4 regions of the Pseudoalteromonas sp. DSM 26666 genome follow, and region 2 is predicted to be linked to each of the others. Evidence: predicted binding sites of a transcription regulator. Region 2 holds the regulator's gene; each other region holds the start of a gene.
The links. Region 2 encodes sigma-54, which starts transcription at its own class of promoters, with help from an activator protein. Its sites were predicted from a motif close to GTTGGCACGNNNNTNGNNT; they were not measured.
Positions count from the first base shown of each region.

Region 1: a site for sigma-54 is predicted at 3,278-3,296, ahead of BM380_RS17685 (EF-hand domain-containing protein). Genes of this name have one in related genera too.
Region 3: a site for sigma-54 is predicted at 2,249-2,267, ahead of fliE (flagellar hook-basal body complex protein FliE). Genes of this name have one in related genera too.
Region 4: a site for sigma-54 is predicted at 1,474-1,492, ahead of flgB (flagellar basal body rod protein FlgB). Genes of this name have one in related genera too.

Region 1 is NZ_FPAR01000015.1:13,820-18,484, reverse strand. Features, by position in the region: gene BM380_RS17700 (YigZ family protein) at 19-633, shown strand; gene BM380_RS17695 (TrkH family potassium uptake protein) at 727-2,178, shown strand; gene BM380_RS17690 (flagellar brake domain-containing protein) at 2,203-2,865, shown strand; gene BM380_RS17685 (EF-hand domain-containing protein) at 3,379-3,591, shown strand; gene BM380_RS17680 (EF-hand domain-containing protein) at 3,662-3,874, shown strand; gene BM380_RS17675 (EF-hand domain-containing protein) at 4,013-4,225, shown strand; gene BM380_RS17670 (EF-hand domain-containing protein) at 4,290-4,505, shown strand; gene trkA (Trk system potassium transporter TrkA) at 4,591-4,665, opposite strand, start outside.
Region 2 is NZ_FPAR01000007.1:18,602-23,266, reverse strand. Features, by position in the region: gene BM380_RS13485 (HPr family phosphocarrier protein) at 1-119, opposite strand, end outside; gene rapZ (RNase adapter RapZ) at 139-981, opposite strand; gene ptsN (PTS IIA-like nitrogen regulatory protein PtsN) at 1,001-1,453, opposite strand; gene hpf (ribosome hibernation promoting factor) at 1,458-1,745, opposite strand; gene BM380_RS13465 (RNA polymerase factor sigma-54) at 1,772-3,271, opposite strand; gene lptB (LPS export ABC transporter ATP-binding protein) at 3,341-4,066, opposite strand; gene lptA (lipopolysaccharide transport periplasmic protein LptA) at 4,063-4,602, opposite strand; gene lptC (LPS export ABC transporter periplasmic protein LptC) at 4,592-4,665, opposite strand, start outside.
Region 3 is NZ_FPAR01000005.1:309,505-314,169, reverse strand. Features, by position in the region: gene BM380_RS11675 (sensor histidine kinase) at 1-728, shown strand, start outside; gene BM380_RS11670 (sigma-54-dependent transcriptional regulator) at 725-2,149, shown strand; gene fliE (flagellar hook-basal body complex protein FliE) at 2,307-2,639, shown strand; gene fliF (flagellar basal-body MS-ring/collar protein FliF) at 2,660-4,375, shown strand; gene fliG (flagellar motor switch protein FliG) at 4,368-4,665, shown strand, end outside.
Region 4 is NZ_FPAR01000005.1:348,038-352,702, forward strand. Features, by position in the region: gene BM380_RS11840 (flagellar hook assembly protein FlgD) at 1-582, opposite strand, end outside; gene flgC (flagellar basal body rod protein FlgC) at 596-1,027, opposite strand; gene flgB (flagellar basal body rod protein FlgB) at 1,030-1,440, opposite strand; gene BM380_RS11855 (CheR family methyltransferase) at 1,570-2,400, opposite strand; gene BM380_RS11860 (chemotaxis protein) at 2,421-3,353, opposite strand; gene flgA (flagellar basal body P-ring formation chaperone FlgA) at 3,492-4,199, shown strand; gene flgM (flagellar biosynthesis anti-sigma factor FlgM) at 4,275-4,595, shown strand; gene flgN (flagellar export chaperone FlgN) at 4,588-4,665, shown strand, end outside.

The DNA.
Region 1 (4,665 bases), on a different contig from region 2:
AAAGCCTAAGTAAGTGCTATGTCTGAATATAAATACCCAGCCGAAGCTGTATTTCATCAAGAAGAAATTAAAAAAAGTACCTTTATCGTTCATATAGGTCACACGCCAGATCTAAATGCTGCGAAAGCCTTTATTAAAAATATTGAAGAAAAATATAGTGATGCACGCCACAATTGCTGGGCACATGTTGCAGGTAACCCAGGGGGCAGCCATGTTTATGGCTTTTCTGATGACGGAGAGCCCAATGGCACCGCCGGTAAACCCATGCTCAATGTGCTAGTGGGCTCAGGCTTAGGTGAAGTGACCGCTGTGGTAACACGTTACTTTGGAGGTATAAAGCTCGGTACGGGTGGGCTGGTGCGTGCTTATGGTGGTTCACTCAATAATGCCTTAGCAAAACTACAAACCGTGGTGAAAGTGCCGAGCGCTGAGCTGGTGGGCTTTAGTGAATACAGTATGCAAGGGGCGATAGAGCAACATTTAAAAACGAACTTTCAGGTACTTAATATTGAAAAGCAGTTTACTGCAAATATTGAGTGGACTATTACCATTGATAGTCGCCAAGCGCAGCAAGCCATCAAAGATATTTTTGATTTAAGCCACGGCGCAGTTGAGTTAACAATCAAAGAGTAATAGTCTTACATTCATCCCATTTAATGATTAAACATTAAATTTCGAGTCATACAGTAGTTATTTTAATTTACTAATAAAAAAGCGATACGCTCAATGCAATTTCGTACCATCATAAAAATTCTTGGCCAATTGGTTGCGCTATTCAGTATTACTATGGTGCCACCAGCGCTAGTGTCTTTAATTTATAAAGATGGTGGAGGGGTGCCGTTTGTTTTAGCCTTTATATTCAGTGTTGTTATTGGCTTAATGGCTTATTACCCAAATAGGCATGAGCATGGCGATTTAAAAGCCCGCGAAGGCTTTTTAATCGTGGTTTTGTTTTGGCTGGTACTAGGCGCGTTTGCCTCCTTACCGCTGGTATTTTTACAAGAACCCAATCTCTCTTTGGCCGATGCCGTGTTTGAAGCCTTTTCTGGCTTAACCACTACAGGAGCTACCGTACTGACCGGTATAGAGTATCTGCCTAAATCGGTATTGTTTTATCGCCAACAATTACAGTGGTTTGGTGGTATGGGGATCATTGTATTAGCGGTAGCAATCCTGCCAATGCTTGGCGTAGGTGGTATGCAGTTGTATCGGGCTGAGATTCCAGGCCCCGTAAAAGATTCCAAAATGACCCCGCGTATAGCCGACACCGCTAAACACCTTTGGTATATTTATGTGTCTATTACCCTTGCATGTACTTTGGCGTATTGGAGCGCTGGCATGAATTGGTTTGATGCAATTTGCCATGCTTTTTCTACGGTGGCTATTGGTGGTTTTTCTACTTATGACGCTTCAATGGGGCATTTTGATAGCCCAGTAATTAACTTTATTTGTGTGTTCTTTTTAATTATCGCAGCCATTAACTTTTCTCTGCATTATGCTGCTGTAGCGAGTCGTAATATTAGTGTCTACATTCGTGACCCTGAATTCAAAGTGTTTCTATGTATTCAGCTCGCGCTGGTGGTGATTTGTTTCACGGTACTTTCATCTCACGATGTTTATGCCAATGGCGATGAAACCCTCGATCAGGCATTGTTTCAAGCTGTATCTATAAGCAGCACCGCAGGATTTGCCACAGATAACTTTTCTGCTTGGCCTTTGTTTTTACCTATTTTATTAATATTCTCTAGTTTTATTGGTGGCTGTGCTGGTTCAACTGGCGGCGGTATGAAAGTAGTGCGCGTGTTTTTACTTTATCTACAAGGGGTGCGAGAGCTAAACCGCTTAGTGCATCCTCGAGCTATATACTCTATAAAGTTAGGACGAAAGGCGCTACCAGATAAAGTAGTTGAAGCAGTATGGGGTTTTTTCTCGGCTTATGCACTAGTCTTTATTATTATTATGTTAGCGTTAATGGGCACCGGGTTAGACAATATAACGGCATTCTCAGCAACGGCAGCGTGTTTAAATAACCTTGGGCCTGGTTTAGGTGATGTTGCTTCTCATTATGGCGCTATTACCGATACTGCAAAATGGATATTAACCGTGGCAATGGTATTTGGTCGTTTAGAGATATTTACCTTACTTGTGCTATTTACCCCAACATTTTGGCGTGGATAACGTTATAAATATCAGGAAGGAAATATGCGAAAAACCAATTTGGAAAAGTTAAACCAAATCGTCACGGGTGGCATAGTTGATTTAGAAATTCTCACCCCCACGAGTAGCCGACGCGTAAAAACAGAGTTTATAGGCTTATTAGAAAATAAGTTTATTATTTTAAATTACCCCAATGCAAAACGGCTCCCCATGGCAAGTGATTATTTACGCGATGGTGTGATGGTGGTGGTAAGAGCGCTTATAGAGGGCAGTGGTGGGCATGTTTTAGCGTTTCGTCAGCAGCTTATGTCTGTAGCATCTCACCCGGCTAAGTTATTGTTTATCGACTATCCTTCACAAGTACAGCTATTTGAACTGCGCTCGCAAGCGCGTATACCGACGCTGTTTCCAGCCAAGTTAAAATTATCGGATGATCGCCCTTCTTTTGAAGGCGTTATAAAAGATATTTCGTTAACGGGTGTTATGTTTGATATTAAAACAACCCAAGAAATCGACGACATTAAAGATATGCGTTGCATCGTAGTGTTTGATGAAGATACAAAGCACGAAGGGCAAATATGCAGTGTGAAAAAACATGCTAAGGGCATATATTGCGGAATTCGATTATTTGCCAGTGAAGAGCAAATGAAAGCCCTGATGGGGGATCACTTCATTGACCCTAGTGCACTTGAAGTTGAAATTGTATAAGGCCTGTTATCTGTCGACGCTGAACATTTTACAATTCTAAAATATCAACAAGCTCTAACATTTTCGCTCTTTTGCAACAAATAGCCATGTGTTGTTGTTATTTTTAAAAGCCATTTCAAATTTATTTTATAAATTCATTAAAAACAATTAGTTAAATATGTTTTTTATTCTAATTTTTTTGTTTATAACAAAATTAAACTCAACTCACCTTCCTTTTTGTTTATTTAATCCTCTTTTTTAGTGGTTGCTCACCGACTGTGTGGGGTTTTCCTTAAACTCAACTCTTTGATTTTTATTGTTTTAATTTTATTGCCTTATCTACTGTTGCTAAAAAGCAACAAAATAACGAGTTAAATAGCACCATTTTCAGCTAGTTGCTGGTTAATTTATTGAAAATTATGGTTTTTATATTTTTGGCATCGAAGTTGTAATAGTCAGGCTGTATAGAACGAAACGTGATTTAAAGTAAAACACTTAATCGCATAAAACATAAACTTTGAAGGAAGATTGATTATGAAAAGCATTAATAAAACTTTAGCACTTATCGCATTAGCTTCATCATCAGCCGCTTTTGCAGCAAGCGACTTTGACACGCTAGACGTTGACGGCAACGGCGCAATCAGTCAAAGCGAAGCATCGGTTGATGCAAAATTAATGAGCATGTTTGCAGAGCTTGATACTGACCAAAACGGTGAGTTATCAAAACAAGAGTTCTCTAAAGCATAACCCTAAGCTATTAAAGTTTTGGGAGTTAAAAGCTCCCCCATTATTTAAACGATTTTAAGGAATACTCATTATGAAAACATTACACAAAACATTTGCACTTATCGCTCTTGCTTCTTCATCAGCTGCCTTTGCAGCGAGCGACTTTGACACACTAGATACCGACGGTAACGGCGCTATTAGCCAAAGCGAAGCATCGGTTGATGCAAAATTAATGAGCATGTTCTCAGAGCTTGATACTGACCAAAACGGTGAGCTATCAAAAGAAGAATTTTCGAAAGCATAAGACAAGGCTAAGTATATTCTGAGTTGCCAAAGACAGCCTAAATAGGCAAGGAAGCCTATGAAAGAGAATAACAAGGACCGTGATAGCCAGACACAATTTTTTGATAGACCATTGCATTACATTTTGAAGGATTAAATTATGAAAACATTACATAAAACATTTGCACTTATCGCGCTAGCTTCTTCATCAGCTGCTTTTGCAGCAAGCGACTTTGACATGCTTGATACTGATGGTAGCGGTGCTATTAGTCAAAGCGAAGCCGCTGTAAACGCTGATTTAACAGCCGAATTTACTGAGCTTGATACTGACGGTAATGGTGAGCTTTCTAAAGCTGAGTTTGCAAACTTTTAATTTTTGACTTTTTTCATTGCACAGGGATCTCAGAAAAGGATTTCCCTCTTATAGGAGACTTATTATGAAAGCATTAAACACAACACTTGCGATTTTAGTATTAGCGTCATCATCAGCAGCTTATGCAGCGGTAGATTTTGCCTCTTTTGATAGTAATGGCGATGGTGTAATTAGCCAGCAGGAAGCCGCCGCTAATAAACAACTAATGAACATTTTTGATGACTTAGATACTGACGGAAATGGTGAACTTTCTAAAGAAGAATTTGCAAGAGTACAATAAGTATTACCCCATCATACTCCACTAAAGCCGCTTAATAGTCAGCGGCTTTTTTGTGTTTGTTGATTACTTAACTCAAGCAGTTTAATTATAGAAAAATAGCGCTAACTTGGAATAACTTTTCAACCACGTTAATGTGCTTTTTATCAATTAAGAACATGAT
Region 2 (4,665 bases):
TCATCTTGAAATAAAGTGATTGTGGCATCAAATTGCACAGAAAGCTGAGCTAATACTGTCGCCGCTCTAGCGTGTAATCCTAATTTGTTTTTTATTAAAAATGTATTTTCTAAGCGCATTGCATGTTCTCACTCGGTATTATTCTTGTTCTCGGTGGCGAATTTTTACATTAGGATGGCTCATTGCAAAGCTTTCGCCAATGGTTTGCGCTAAATAAACAGAGCGGTGTTGCCCACCGGTACAGCCAATTGCAATGGTTAAGTAGCTGCGGTTATTTCGTTCTAAATGCGGCAGCCATGTTTGCACAAATGTTTGAATTTGCCATGTAAATTTTTGCACTATACTGTGACTTGCTAGGTAGTCTTTTACTGGTTGGTCCAGCCCTGTAAGTGGCTTAAGTTCAGGCTCCCAATGCGGGTTTGGTAAAAATCGGGCATCGAATACGTAATCTGCTTCTTTAGGGATGCCGTGTTTAAAACCAAATGACTCAAAGGTAATGATCAGTTGTTTATCTTTTTTTCCGAGTATTTTTTCACGAATAGACTCAGCAAGCTGATGCACACTTAAATCCGTGGTATCAATCATATAATCAGCACGGTTAATCAATACATCAAGTAGTTGTTTTTCTTTTTTTATGGCTAAATCAAGCGGCAAAGAATCAATAGATAAAGGGTGGAGACGTCGCGTTTCTGAAAAACGTTTTATTAATGTTTGATCGTCACTGTCTAAATAAAATACCGTTGGTTTAGTAAAACCAGGTAAATATTCAATGATTTCATTAAACTGCTGTTGCTCTTTAGGTAGGTTACGTACATCAACACTCACGGCAATTTTATTATAACTGTCGGAAACACTGCGCACTAATGATGGTAATAAATTAAGAGGAATATTGTCTACACAATAATAACCTAAGTCTTCCACAACGCGTAACGCCACAGATTTACCTGAGCCTGAACGACCGCTTATAATTATTAATTCCATTTATCACCTTTCTTTATTACTACGATTGACTGACGATAACCTGATACAGTTCGCTATCCGATTTGGCGGCGCGTAACTGTTTACAAAATTCTTTATCATTGAGCTTATCAGCAATCGTGGCTAGCGTCTTCAAATGCTGCTGATTATCGCCATCGGGAACAATTAACGCGACAAAAATGTCAACCGGCCGGTTATCAATCGCATCAAAATTAATAGCTGTTTCGCTCACTAAAATCAAAGCAAGGGGCTCTTGAGCTCCACTCATGCGACCATGTGGAATAGCAATGCCTCGGCCAATGCCTGTACTTCCAAGCTTTTCTCTTGCAGTTAATGCATTAAGAATATCTTGTTGTGTTAAATAGGGCAGCTTATTGTGAGCCAATTCACTGATAAATTCTAAAATTCTTTTTTTACTATTAAAAAGGACCGCAGCTTTACTGCAGTCCTGACAGATAAGTGAGCTTAGTTTCATAGTGTTAGTGTCGAGCAAGTTTCTCTTTGTGTTTAATTACTTGACGATCTAGCTTGTCAATGAGCGAGTCTATAGCGGCATACATATCTTGATGCTCAGTAGAGGCAAAAATCTCAGCGCCACTAACATGAACGGTTGCTTCAGCTTTTTGGTTTAGTTTTTCTACATCGAGAATAACGTGCACATTCGTTATGTGATCAGTGTGCCTCTGTAACTTCGAAAATTTACTATTTACGTAGTCTCTAAGCGAGTCGGTAATATCTACATGGCGACCAGTTAAATTCAGTTGCATAAACATTTTCCTCTTTGTTGTACGCCTTAAATCAAACTTTTACGTTGATTAGACGGGGGAATAGCTAGAGATTCGCGATATTTTGCAATGGTTCTCCTCGCTACTTTAATTCCTTGCTCTGCCAATATATCTGCAATTTTACTATCACTCAATGGTTTAGCTGAGTTTTCTGCAGCGATTAATTTTTTAATTAATGCACGTATTGCTGTTGATGAACATTCGCCACCATTTTCAGTACTTACATGGCTTGAAAAGAAATATTTAAGCTCAAAAATGCCACGTGGTGTATGCATGTATTTTTGCGTAGTAACACGCGATATAGTCGACTCATGCATTTCCACCATTTCAGCCACATCGTTAAGCACCATAGGCTTCATAGCCTCAGGACCGTGTTCAAAAAAGGCCTGTTGCTGCTGCACAATACAGTTGGTTACTTTAAGTAGCGTGTCATTCCTACTTTCTAAGCTTTTTATAAACCATTTAGCCTCTTGTAAGTGCGAGCGAATAAACTGGCTATCACCACTTGATTTAACCGTACGCGACATAGCTGCATATTGGCTATTTACTCTGATCTTAGGCATGCTATCTGGGTTTAATTCAACTACCCAACGACCTTTAACTTTCTTAACCGACACATCAGGAATAACGTATTCAGACTCTTCTCTAACAATAGTGTCTGCCGGTTTTGGGCTGAGCGTATGAATCAACGTCATGATTTCTTTAAGCTCATCTTCTTTAAGCTTTGTTTTTTTCATTAACGTGCGATAGTCACGTGCAGCAAGTAAATCAATATGATCGGTTAAGATCATTTTTGTTTCGTTTAAAAAAGGTGTGTCTTTATCAAATTGATTTAGCTGAATACACAAGCACTCTTGTAAACTACGCGCGGCTATTCCCACTGGATCAAATAGTTGAATACGCTTTAGTACCGCTTCTATTTCGTCAAGTTCAACTTCATCTTCGCCGTCGTTTTCTTGGTTAAAGCTTTCTAATATTTCTTCACAGCTAAGGGTTAGAATCCCTGAATCGTCCACAGCTTCTACAATTGCAATAGCTATCGCTTCATCGGTAGGACTAAACGGCGTCAGTTGAAGTTGCCACATTAAATACTCATGCAGCGTTTCAGTCGAAGAGCCTTGATAAATAGATTCATCTTCTGGCATTGGGCCCGATGAAGAGGCAGGCGCAGCGCTCATATATTCATCCCAAGTAACATCCATAGCCATATCATCGCTAATGGTGTCTTTGGTCATTGCTTCGCCGCTATCTTGCTCATACTCGCTAGGTTTATCGTCAGCTGAGGCACTTAGCGTTAAGTCATCGTTATCGGCTTTTTGTTCGTTTTTACCTGCAGTGTCTTCGCTGTAATCGTGTTCTTCAACTTCAAGCAAGGGGTTGCTATCGAGCGCTTCTTGAATTTCTTGCTGGAGATCCAATGTACTGAGTTGCAATAAGCGAATTGCTTGTTGCAACTGTGGAGTCATTGTAAGTTGCTGGCCCATGCGCAGCTGTAATGATTGCCTCATGTATCTCTAACAATCCTTTTAAATTAGTATAATTAATCTTAGCAGATGCTTAGTGTAATAACACACATATTAGAGCTTGAACTGCTCGCCTAAATAAACATCGCGTACTGTTTTATCGTTTAATACATATTCTGGAGTGCCTGATGCAATTAACTCCCCATGAGAAACTATGTAGGCTTTTTCACAAACATCAAGAGTTTCGCGTACGTTGTGATCTGTGATAAGTACGCCAATTCCTCGGTTTTTAAGATGCTCTATAATCTTTTTAATATCTAATACTGAGATAGGATCAACCCCCGCAAAGGGTTCGTCTAAAAGGATAAATTTAGGGTTTGCTGCTAACGCGCGAGCAATTTCAACGCGGCGACGTTCACCACCTGATAAAGCCATACCTTGACTATCGCGGATATGCTGAATGCTAAATTCATCAAGTAAATTATTTAAGGTATCTTCGCGTTGTTGTTTATTTAATTCTTTACGTGTTTCTAAGATAGCCATTAAGTTTTGATAAACAGTCAGCTTTCTAAAAATAGACGACTCTTGCGGTAAATAACCAATCCCTAAACGCGCTCGGCTGTGCATCGGTAATAAAGTAATATCTTTATCATCAATTGATATTTTGCCTTTATCGCTAGGCACAAGGCCTACAATCATATAAAAAGTGGTGGTTTTACCTGCACCATTAGGGCCAAGTAACCCCACAATACTGCCAGCTTCAACCTCTAGGCCAACGTTTTTTACAACTTCACGACCTTTGTAGCTTTTAGCTAATAGCTCTGCTTTTAATGTGCTCATGGTTGACCTTTATCATCTTCTTTTTTATTTTCAACAGGGACTAAAATAGTGTGTACACGGTCTGTTGAGTTTTCGTCTTTTTCTGCGCTAATTAACTGCTGCTCGATATCGTAAGTGATACTTTTAGCTGTTATTTTTTGACCTGCTTGAGCAATGCTTGCATCGCCGATTAAGGTTAAAAAACGCAGCGACACATCGTAACGCACTTCATTAGCACTGGCGCTCATTATGGTGCCATCAGCTTGTGTTTCTTCAAAATATGCAGGGCTGCCTGTGGCAATTAATAACTGTTTGTTATCGCCTAGGTCATCGCGTTTATGCACTTCTAAACGGTCAGCTGTGATACGGCGATTACCATGAATAATTTCAACATTTTTCTCAAAAATGCCTACGTTTTCTTTTAATTGACCTTCTTGCTTATCTGCACTAATTGAAATTTGATTAGCAGCGGGGGCTTCAGCAGGTTCAGCGCCATTACTGTTAAAAGCAATTAATAGTGAGGGAACAATTAAAATTTTAAATAGGTTATTGGTCATAATATAGGGTTCGCGTATGGTTAATAAGTTTAATCACCTCGGTTTTTAAATCGGCCTCAAGGC
Region 3 (4,665 bases), on a different contig from region 2:
CCCGACGCTTACAAAAGCGAGTCGCGCATATGCAGCGTTTAAGTGCCTTAGGTAAAATGGTTGCGTCTTTAGCTCATCAAGTACGCACACCGTTATCAGCGGCTATGTTGTATGCCGCAAATTTAGGCTCAAAACGCTTACCCGAAGCGTCTCGCGGCAGTTTTCATACTAAATTAATGTCACGTTTAAAAGATTTAGAAACCCAAGTAAACGACATGCTGTTATTTGCTAAAAGTGGTGATCAGCAAGTTGTTGAGCAAGTGTCGATGCAACAGCTACTAAGTGAAGTTAAAGCCGGTGCCGATGCTATGGTAGCGCTCAATGATAGCGAATTAAATGTGAGCTTACCTGAACCCGATATTGAAATTATGGGTAACAAAACAGCATTGGCAAGCGCAATTCAAAACCTAATTCATAATAGTATTCAAGTCATTGGCAGTGGTGCACAAGTACATCTTAGTGCTTTGCGTGATACGCAAGACCCTGATTATGTCCGCATTAGTGTTAGTGATAATGGCCCTGGGCTTGATTTAGCACAAACTGAAAAAATATTTGAACCCTTTTATACCACTAAAAGCCAAGGTACTGGTTTAGGACTTGCCGTTGTAAGTTCAGTGGCCAGTGCACATCAGGGACGTGTTGAAGCAAACAACAACCCACAAGGGGGAGCAATTTTTAGTATGTTGCTACCTATTAGTGTCACATCTAAATTAGGGGAGTCACAATGAGTAACACTATTTTAGTTGTAGAAGATGACGCCGGACTTCGTGAAGCATTAATTGATACGCTTGAAATGTCAGGTATAGCCTGTATGGCCGCCAATAGTGCCGAGCAAGCCATGGTGCTACTAAAAAAAGAAGCATTTTCATTGGTGGTCAGTGATGTACAAATGGGCGCAATGAGCGGCTTGGATTTATTACGTAGTATTAAATTAAATTACCCTGATTTACCCGTACTAATGATGACGGCCTACGCCACTATTGATGATGCTGTAGAGGCTATGCGTTTAGGCGCGATTGATTATATGGCCAAGCCATTTGCACCAGAAGTGCTATTGAATATGGTGAGTCGTTACTTACCAGAAAAAGAAAAAGAAACAGACGGGCCCATTGTCGCCGACCCTAGTAGTATTCAATTACTCGAACTTGCTAATAAAGTTGCTCGATCAGATGCCAGTGTGATGGTGCTTGGGCCAAGTGGCTCTGGTAAAGAAGTACTGGCGCGTTATATTCATGACAAATCAAAACGCTGTAATGAACCATTTGTAGCAATTAACTGTGCTGCTATTCCAGAAAACATGCTCGAAGCTACTCTATTTGGCTACGAAAAAGGTGCGTTTACCGGTGCGATTCAGGCCTGCCCAGGTAAGTTTGAGCAAGCACAGGGGGGAACCATTTTACTTGATGAAATCACCGAAATGGATTTAGGCTTGCAAGCCAAACTATTGCGGGTATTACAAGAGCGCGAAGTTGAGCGTTTAGGTGGTCGAAAAACTATTTCGCTAGATGTGCGTGTGCTTGCAACCAGTAACCGCGAATTAAAAGAGGCTGTTGCTGATAATCAGTTCCGCGAAGATTTATATTATCGACTCAATGTATTCCCTTTGCTGTGGCGACCACTGTGTGAGCGCCCAGGGGACATTATTGTGTTGGCTAAGCATTTGATTGAACGTCACTTAAGTAAAAGCAAAGAGCCAATGGCGTATTTAGATAGCAGTGCAGAGCAAAAACTGCTTAGCCATAGCTGGCCCGGTAACGTACGCGAACTAGATAACGTTATCCAGCGAGCATTAATTTTACGCAGTGGAAATAGTATTGATGAGCATGCTATTTTTATCGAAAATCTAGCCCCAACGCATTTTGTGGCAGAAACTAAAGCTGACATTGAGCCTGTAAAAAGTAGTCTCAGTAACGCTTATTATGATGAAAAAGCAGCGCCTGCAGATGAGCAAAAAAATGATTTGTTAGCCGTCGATACTGGTAGTTACAAAGATGAGCTTAAAGATAAAGAACATCGTATTATTTTAGAAACCTTGGCACGCTGCCAAGGAAAACGCAAAGAGGTCGCCGAAACCTTAGGTATTAGCCCGCGTACTTTACGCTACAAATTAGCACAAATGCGTGATTTAGGTATTTCCCTCCCAGCATAACCCCCATAAGCCCTAAGTTCAATCACTTGAATTTAGGGCTGTCAAAACTCTGACTGCTCAATTATTTTACTTAAGTCTTTGTTTTAATTGACTTTAATTTTTGGCATGTTTTGTGCTTTATTCTCTTTAAGAGTTTACTGCATTATCAGAGACAATTATGAAAATTCAAAACAGTGCTTTATTTCAAGAAATGCAATCAATGGCTGCAGAGGCCACACGTAGTAATCAAGTTAATAACTTGCCAACGCAAGTGCAATCAACCTCTACAGCACAGTTTGGTGACATGTTGAGTAATGCCCTTAATACAGTGCATGAACTTCAGCAAGACACAGGACAAAAAGTAAAAGCGGTAGAGAATGGCGACAGAAGCGTATCACTTGCTGAGGCTATGATTGCTTCGCAAAAGTCTTCTGTGGCATTTGAAGCTACGGTACAGGTTCGTAATAAGCTTGTTGAGTCTTATAAAGAAATTATGAACATGCCTGTTTAACTAGGTAGTGGAGAATTATTGTGGCGCAATCTAATCAATCTACAGATCTGGCACTTGCTGATGGCATGATGGAGCAAAGTGAAAACGAAGATCAACAAGAGCAAAAATCAGGCTATTTCAGTGCCCTTGGTGGTGTTGATGTTTTACGTCAAATTACCCTGATTGTTGCATTAGCTATTTGTTTAGCCATTGCTATTTTCGTTATTATTTGGGCTCGTCAGCCAGATATGCGCCCTTTAGGTAAAATGCAAACTGAAGAGTTAATAGAAACACTCGACTTTTTAGATGCACAAAAAATTGACTACCAACTTGATGGCAATGTGGTCTCGGTGGATGAAACTGAATATCAAAATATCAAGTTATTGATGACCCGTGAAGGTTTAGATCAAGGGCCTACATCAGGTAGCGACATTATTATGCAAGACATGGGGTTTGGGGTAAGCCAACGTTTAGAGCGTGAGCGCCTTAAACATGGCCGTGAGCAACAACTTGCCCGTACTATAGAAGAGCTAAATAATGTTACTCGCGCCAAAGTATTGTTAGCGATTCCCAAAGAAAATGTGTTTGCCCGTAGAGAGAAAAAACCCTCTGCAACTGTTGTACTTACTCTTAAACGCGGTCGCTCTCTAGATGGCGAAGAAGTTGACTCGGTTGTTGATATGATAGCTTCAGCGGTACAAGGGCTTGAGCCTTCGCGCGTTACTGTGACCGATCAAAATGGTCGTTTATTAAATTCAGGCTCGCAAACCTCTTTAGCTGCACGCTCACGTAAAGAATACGATATAGAACGTAAACGTGAGCAAGAATACCTAGAAAAAATCGACAGTATTCTGATCCCCGTGGTTGGATTAGGTAATTACACCGCACAAGTAGATTTAAGTATGGACTTTAGTGCGGTAGAAGAAACACAAAAACGTTACAACCCAGATTTACCTGCGGTAAGAAGTGAAACGACCTTTGAAGAAAATAATATTGGTGGCCTAGCGGTTGGTATTCCAGGCGCGCTTACTAATCAGCCACCAGTTAACTCAACTATTCCTGAAGATGCGATGGCGGGCGGTGCAGGCACTGCAACCTCACCGAGTAGAACTCACAAAGAAGCCACTCGTAACTATGAACTCGATACCACTATTTCACATAAGCGTCAGCAAACTGGAGTGATCCGCAGAATAAGCGTCTCTGTTGCGGTTGATTACCTGCCTACGGTGGGTGAAAATGGTGAAACAACTATGACGCCACGCTCGGTTGAAGCCCTGTCAAATATTCGTCGCTTGTTACAAGGTGGCGTAGGCTTTGATATGCAACGTGGCGATGCACTTGAAGTAGTGACCGTACCATTTGTTCGTGAAGACTCAGCGCTTGATTTTGAGTTGCCTTTATGGGAACAAGATTGGTTTATGAAAATGATGCGCTTAGTATTAGGTGCACTGGTTATTATTGTACTGATTTTAGCTGTCGTTAAACCTATGCTTAAACGCTTAATCTACCCAGATAATACACTTGAAGAATACGATGAAGATTCTCTTAGTTCAGGTGTTGATCTTGGTGACAGCACATTAGATATGCTAAATAATGACTTTGATTCTGCTTCTGTTGGCTTCTCAAGCGATGGTACACTACGCTTACCAGACCTACACGGCGACGAAGACTTACTCAAAGCGGTTCGTGCCCTTGTAGCCAATGAACCAGAACTATCATCACAAGTAGTGAAAGCGTGGTTAACAGAAGATGACTGATCAAGAACAAAAACAACTACCTCAAGCGTTTGATGTTGATAAACTTGATGGTGTAGATAAAGCCGCAATATTATTGCTGAGCTTAACTGAAGAAGATGCAGCGCAAATCCTCAAGCACTTAGAGCCAAAACAAGTGCAAAAGGTCGGTATGGCTATGGCGGCAATCGATGATTTGTCGCAAGCTAAAATTAGCGCGGTTCATAATTTGTTTATTGAACAAATTCAAAGCTTTAGTACGATTGGTTTTCAGTCTGAAGACTTCATCAAAAAAGCACTTACAGCCGCATTAG
Region 4 (4,665 bases), on a different contig from region 2:
TTTGAATGAGGCAATTGGTAAGCTAGAGAATTCGCCATCCGTACTGCCTTCAGCTTTAACATTGTATTCACCAGGAGGAAGTCGTTCACCCGCTTCGTTTTTACCATCCCATGCAAAGCGAACAGCACCTGCAGGCTGCGTGCCTAAATCAATAGTTTTAACTAATTGCCCTGATGCATCTTCAATACGAAGCGTTAAATTGTCTACCGGCTTTTCAGCAACAATCGCTCCCTTTACCTCACCCGACTCATTAAGCTCAAGTGTGTCAGACTCCAGCAGCGCTTGCTTACCAACCAATGTTGATGCTTGCAATGCTGAATTTGATGTCATCGACGCAGCTAAAGACTCAAAGTTAGAGTTTAAATTTGAGATCCCTTCAGCCATGGTAAAGTTTGTCATTTGTGCAATCATCTGATCGTTATCAGCTGGTTTGCTGGGATCTTGATATGACAACTGCTGTGTTAACAACGAAAAGAAATCTTCTTGGGTTAACGCATCACTCTCTTCTTTTTTTGGCACTTGCTTATCTTGCCAACGTAAAGAGTCCATGTAGGATGAAGAAGTACTAATATCGTTACTCATGAGCTACCCTCAGTTACCGCTGACCTAACAGCAGTGTTTTACTTAACATTTGCTTAGCTGCATCAGCAACTTGAACATTTGTCTGATAAGAGCGAGAAGCAGAAATCATATTTGCCATCTCCTCAACAACATTCACGTTGGGTTTGTAAATATATCCATTTTCATCCGCACTCGGGTGATTTGGGTTATATTCGATTTGTAGTGGTTTATTACTTTCAACCACTCCTAACACTTTTACACCAACGGCAGAGCCCTGTGGGTTGCTTGCTGACGCTGACGCTTTTGTTAGCTCCGCAGCAAATACAGGTTGTCGCGCTCGGTACGTCTCATTTTGTGAAGAGCTAATTGTATTGGCATTAGAGATATTACTTGCCGTGGTATTTAATCGCACGTTTTGCGCGCTCATACCAGAACCAGCAATATCAAACACATTATATAAACTCATAATTAGGCTCCTTGACTACCGAGGGCTTTTTTCAGGCCTTTAAATTTACCATTAAGAAACTGGACACTGGCCTGATACTCCATAGCATTCTGTGTATACAAGTTCCGTTCCACTTGTATATCAACAGAGTTACCATCACCTGTATCTGTTTGATTTGGCGTACGAAATAGTTCATTACTACCTACACTACGGGTACCACCGGCAATGTGTTTTTCATTGGTTCTTACCATGGTATTGCCGCTTAGTTGGTTGGACTTTGCCGTTTTTAATGCTGAGGCAAAGTCGATATCTTTTGCTTTATAGCCGGGCGTATCAGCATTTGCGATATTAGTAGCGAGCATTTCTGCTCTTTGCGAACGGATCAACATCGCATGCGGATGCACGCCTAATGCTTTATCAAAACTGATAGCCATAACTACCTCCAAAAAATTGACTCAGTACCGATAAAGCAATAAATGAGCCAGCAGTGAAAATAGTGATGATAAAAACAAAAAACGACGCAATAGGCGTCGTTTAGAGGAGGGATAATATATTAATGAAGGTCATTTCTTTTGATAAATGATACCAGGGTTACAACGCACCATATCAAAGTCAGTACTTAAACCAGACATAGACTCCGACGCACCTAAAAATAAATACCCCTTAGGGTTAAGTGCTTGAGAGAATTGTGCAATTATTTTGGCTTTCACCTCAGGTGAAAAGTAAATTAAAACATTACGGCAAAATATAATATCGAACTTACCCATTAAAGCGTACGAATCGAGCAAATTTAAATGCCTAAAGCTCACTTGCTTTTTCAATGAATCAACCACTTGTGCCATACCATTGCCGCTGTCTTTAAAAAACTTTTTACGACGTTCAGCAGAGAGTCCGCGAGCCAATGCCAATGCATCATATTCAGCATGTTTACACATATCAAGCATGGTATTTGATATATCTGTACCAATTATTTGTGCACCCATTTTTAAAACACCAGGGCTGCTGGATTGAAACTCAGCAACCGACATCGCTATTGAGTAGGGTTCTTGTCCTGATGAGCTCGCCGCAGACCATATTTTTAATGGCCTATTTAACGTTTTAAACTCAGGGAATAATCTGGTTTTAAGTAACTCAAACGGATACTGATCTCTAAACCATAATGTCTCATTGGTTGTCATGGCATCAACAACGGCTGCGCGCAACTGGCGCTCATGCACACCGAGAGTTTTACTTACCAATTCAGACAACGATTCAACATTAAATCGAGACATTAATGGTGCCAAACGGCTCTTTACCAAATACTGCTTATTTTCACCTAAAACAATACCGCACTGTTGTTCTAAAAATAAGCGAAATTGATCGTATTCGTTTTGCTGCAAATCTTTATTAGTCAAATCAATAACACCTATGTTTATTAATCACGATGAACCCATTTATTAACGGCTGTTGCAAGCTCGTCTGGGTTAAATTTTGCAATAAAATCATCTGCCCCTACTTTTTCAATCATCGCTTGATTGAAAACACCACTCAATGATGTGTGTAAAATCACATGCAGTGGCGCAAGTTTAGGATTAGCTTTGATTTCTGCAGTCAGCGTGTAACCATCCATTTCTGGCATTTCTACATCAGAAATGAGTAGCCCTACTCGCTCTGTAATATCATTTACGCAATCGAGCTCTGCAATTTCTTTTAATCTTATTAAAGCTTCTTTACCATTTTTAGCCAACTCAGTTGTTACACCTAATGGTTCCAATGCTCGTTTTACTTGATTTCGCGCAACAGCCGAATCATCAGCAATAAATACTATTCTCTCGCCTAAATCTTTTTGTATATTACCTTGCGAGGCAACATCATCGCTCACGGTAGTATTAACTGGGCAGATTTCGTTTAAGATTTTTTCTACGTCGAGTATCTCAACGAGCTCATTTTCAATTTCAGTGACGGCTGTTAAATAAGAATAACGACCCGCTCCTGACGGCGGTGGCATTATTTTTTCCCAGTTCATGTTAACTATACGTTCAACACCACCTACTAAGAATCCTTGCACTGTACGGTTATACTCAGCAATTATTATAAAGCCATCTTCGATGCTTTTTATTGGGCGCCCGCCTACGGCCATAGATAAATCAATCACCGAAATAGTTTGCCCACGAATATGTGCTACGCCACGGATATAAGTGTTAGATTTCGGCATGCTAGTCAATGGAGGGCATTGAAGAACTTCTCTTACCTTGAACACATTAATACCAAAGCGCTGACGCCCATTAAGCTTAAATAACAATAATTCCAAGCGGTTTTGCCCAACCAACTGTGTACGTTGGTTTACTGAGTCTAAAATGCCGGCCATTTAAATCTCCTAAGAAAACAAATATAAGGAACGATAATTGCTTTCAATTAATAAAGCGTCATAACACAACGGGGGCGTCTAAATTCTGACGCAAAATATTTATACCCTGTTTGCAACCATAAGCATAGTCGAAACATTATGAGTTTGTTAAAAAAAACCAGAAGATACAGTGTTTTTTATTTTCTTGCTAGCCTCTGCTTCGCTTTGCCACTAAAGGCACAAGTATTTAGTAAAGAGTTATTGCAAGAAATGGCTGTATCTTATGTTGCTCAAAAAGCAGTGACTACAAATGATAACAAAATACAGTTTAGCGCATTACCGCTAGATAGCCGCATTCCCGATCGCCAATGTAATTCTGAGCCTGAGCTAATAACGCCAAGTGAGCCTCCCTTTAATCGCCAAGTCACTATTCAAATAAAATGTAACGATAGTGACAACTGGGCACAGTACGTTCATGTCAGAATCACTGAATCAGCACCTGTTGTAGTTGCGACTACCAATTTAGCACGAGGTGAAGTGATTACTCCATCCCATTTAAGTATTGATATGCGCCCTGCACACTTTATCAGAGCGCAGTACCTTGAAGATCCAACGGCTCTTATTGGTAGTCGTAGCAAACGCAACATCCGTGAAGGAATGCCCGTTTTACTTAATCAAATATGTATGGTGTGCAAAGGTGATTCTGTTACAATTTATGCTAATATCAAAGGGTTAAGAGTAAAAACGACGGGTATTGCATTAGAGGATGGCACCTTGGGCGAGCAAGTAAGAGTAGAAAACAAAAAGACAGGTAAAGTTTTAAATGCGCGTGTAGATGGTGTAGAGTCTGTGCAAGTAAATATTTAATATAAATTTATGCTAAAGTATCTTTAATATATGCCGATATAAAGGCATCAGTTGGGCAATATACGGATTTTTATTATGGTCGGTCAAGTAAATAAATCAAATCAACAACCGAGTGTTTTAACAAACACTCAACAGCAAAAAGTTGATTTAAAAAGAGATAATGCAAATACACAGGCGGCACAAACGCCTTCACCTAAAGCTGCCAGCGATTCGGTGAGCTTAACACCGCAAGCTAAGCAATTAAAATCGTTACAAGAGAAAGCGCAGCAGTCTTCTGGTTTTGATAGCAACAAAGTTGCTGAGCTTAAAAAAGCGATTACTGAAGGTAATTATCAAATCGACAGTGAGAAGCTTGCCAAAAACTTAGCAGACTTTGAGTTTAACGTTTATGGCTGATCACAATAGTTTAATTACAATTAAACTAAATGAGCAAATTACTTGCTTAACAAAACTGAGCGAGTTACTC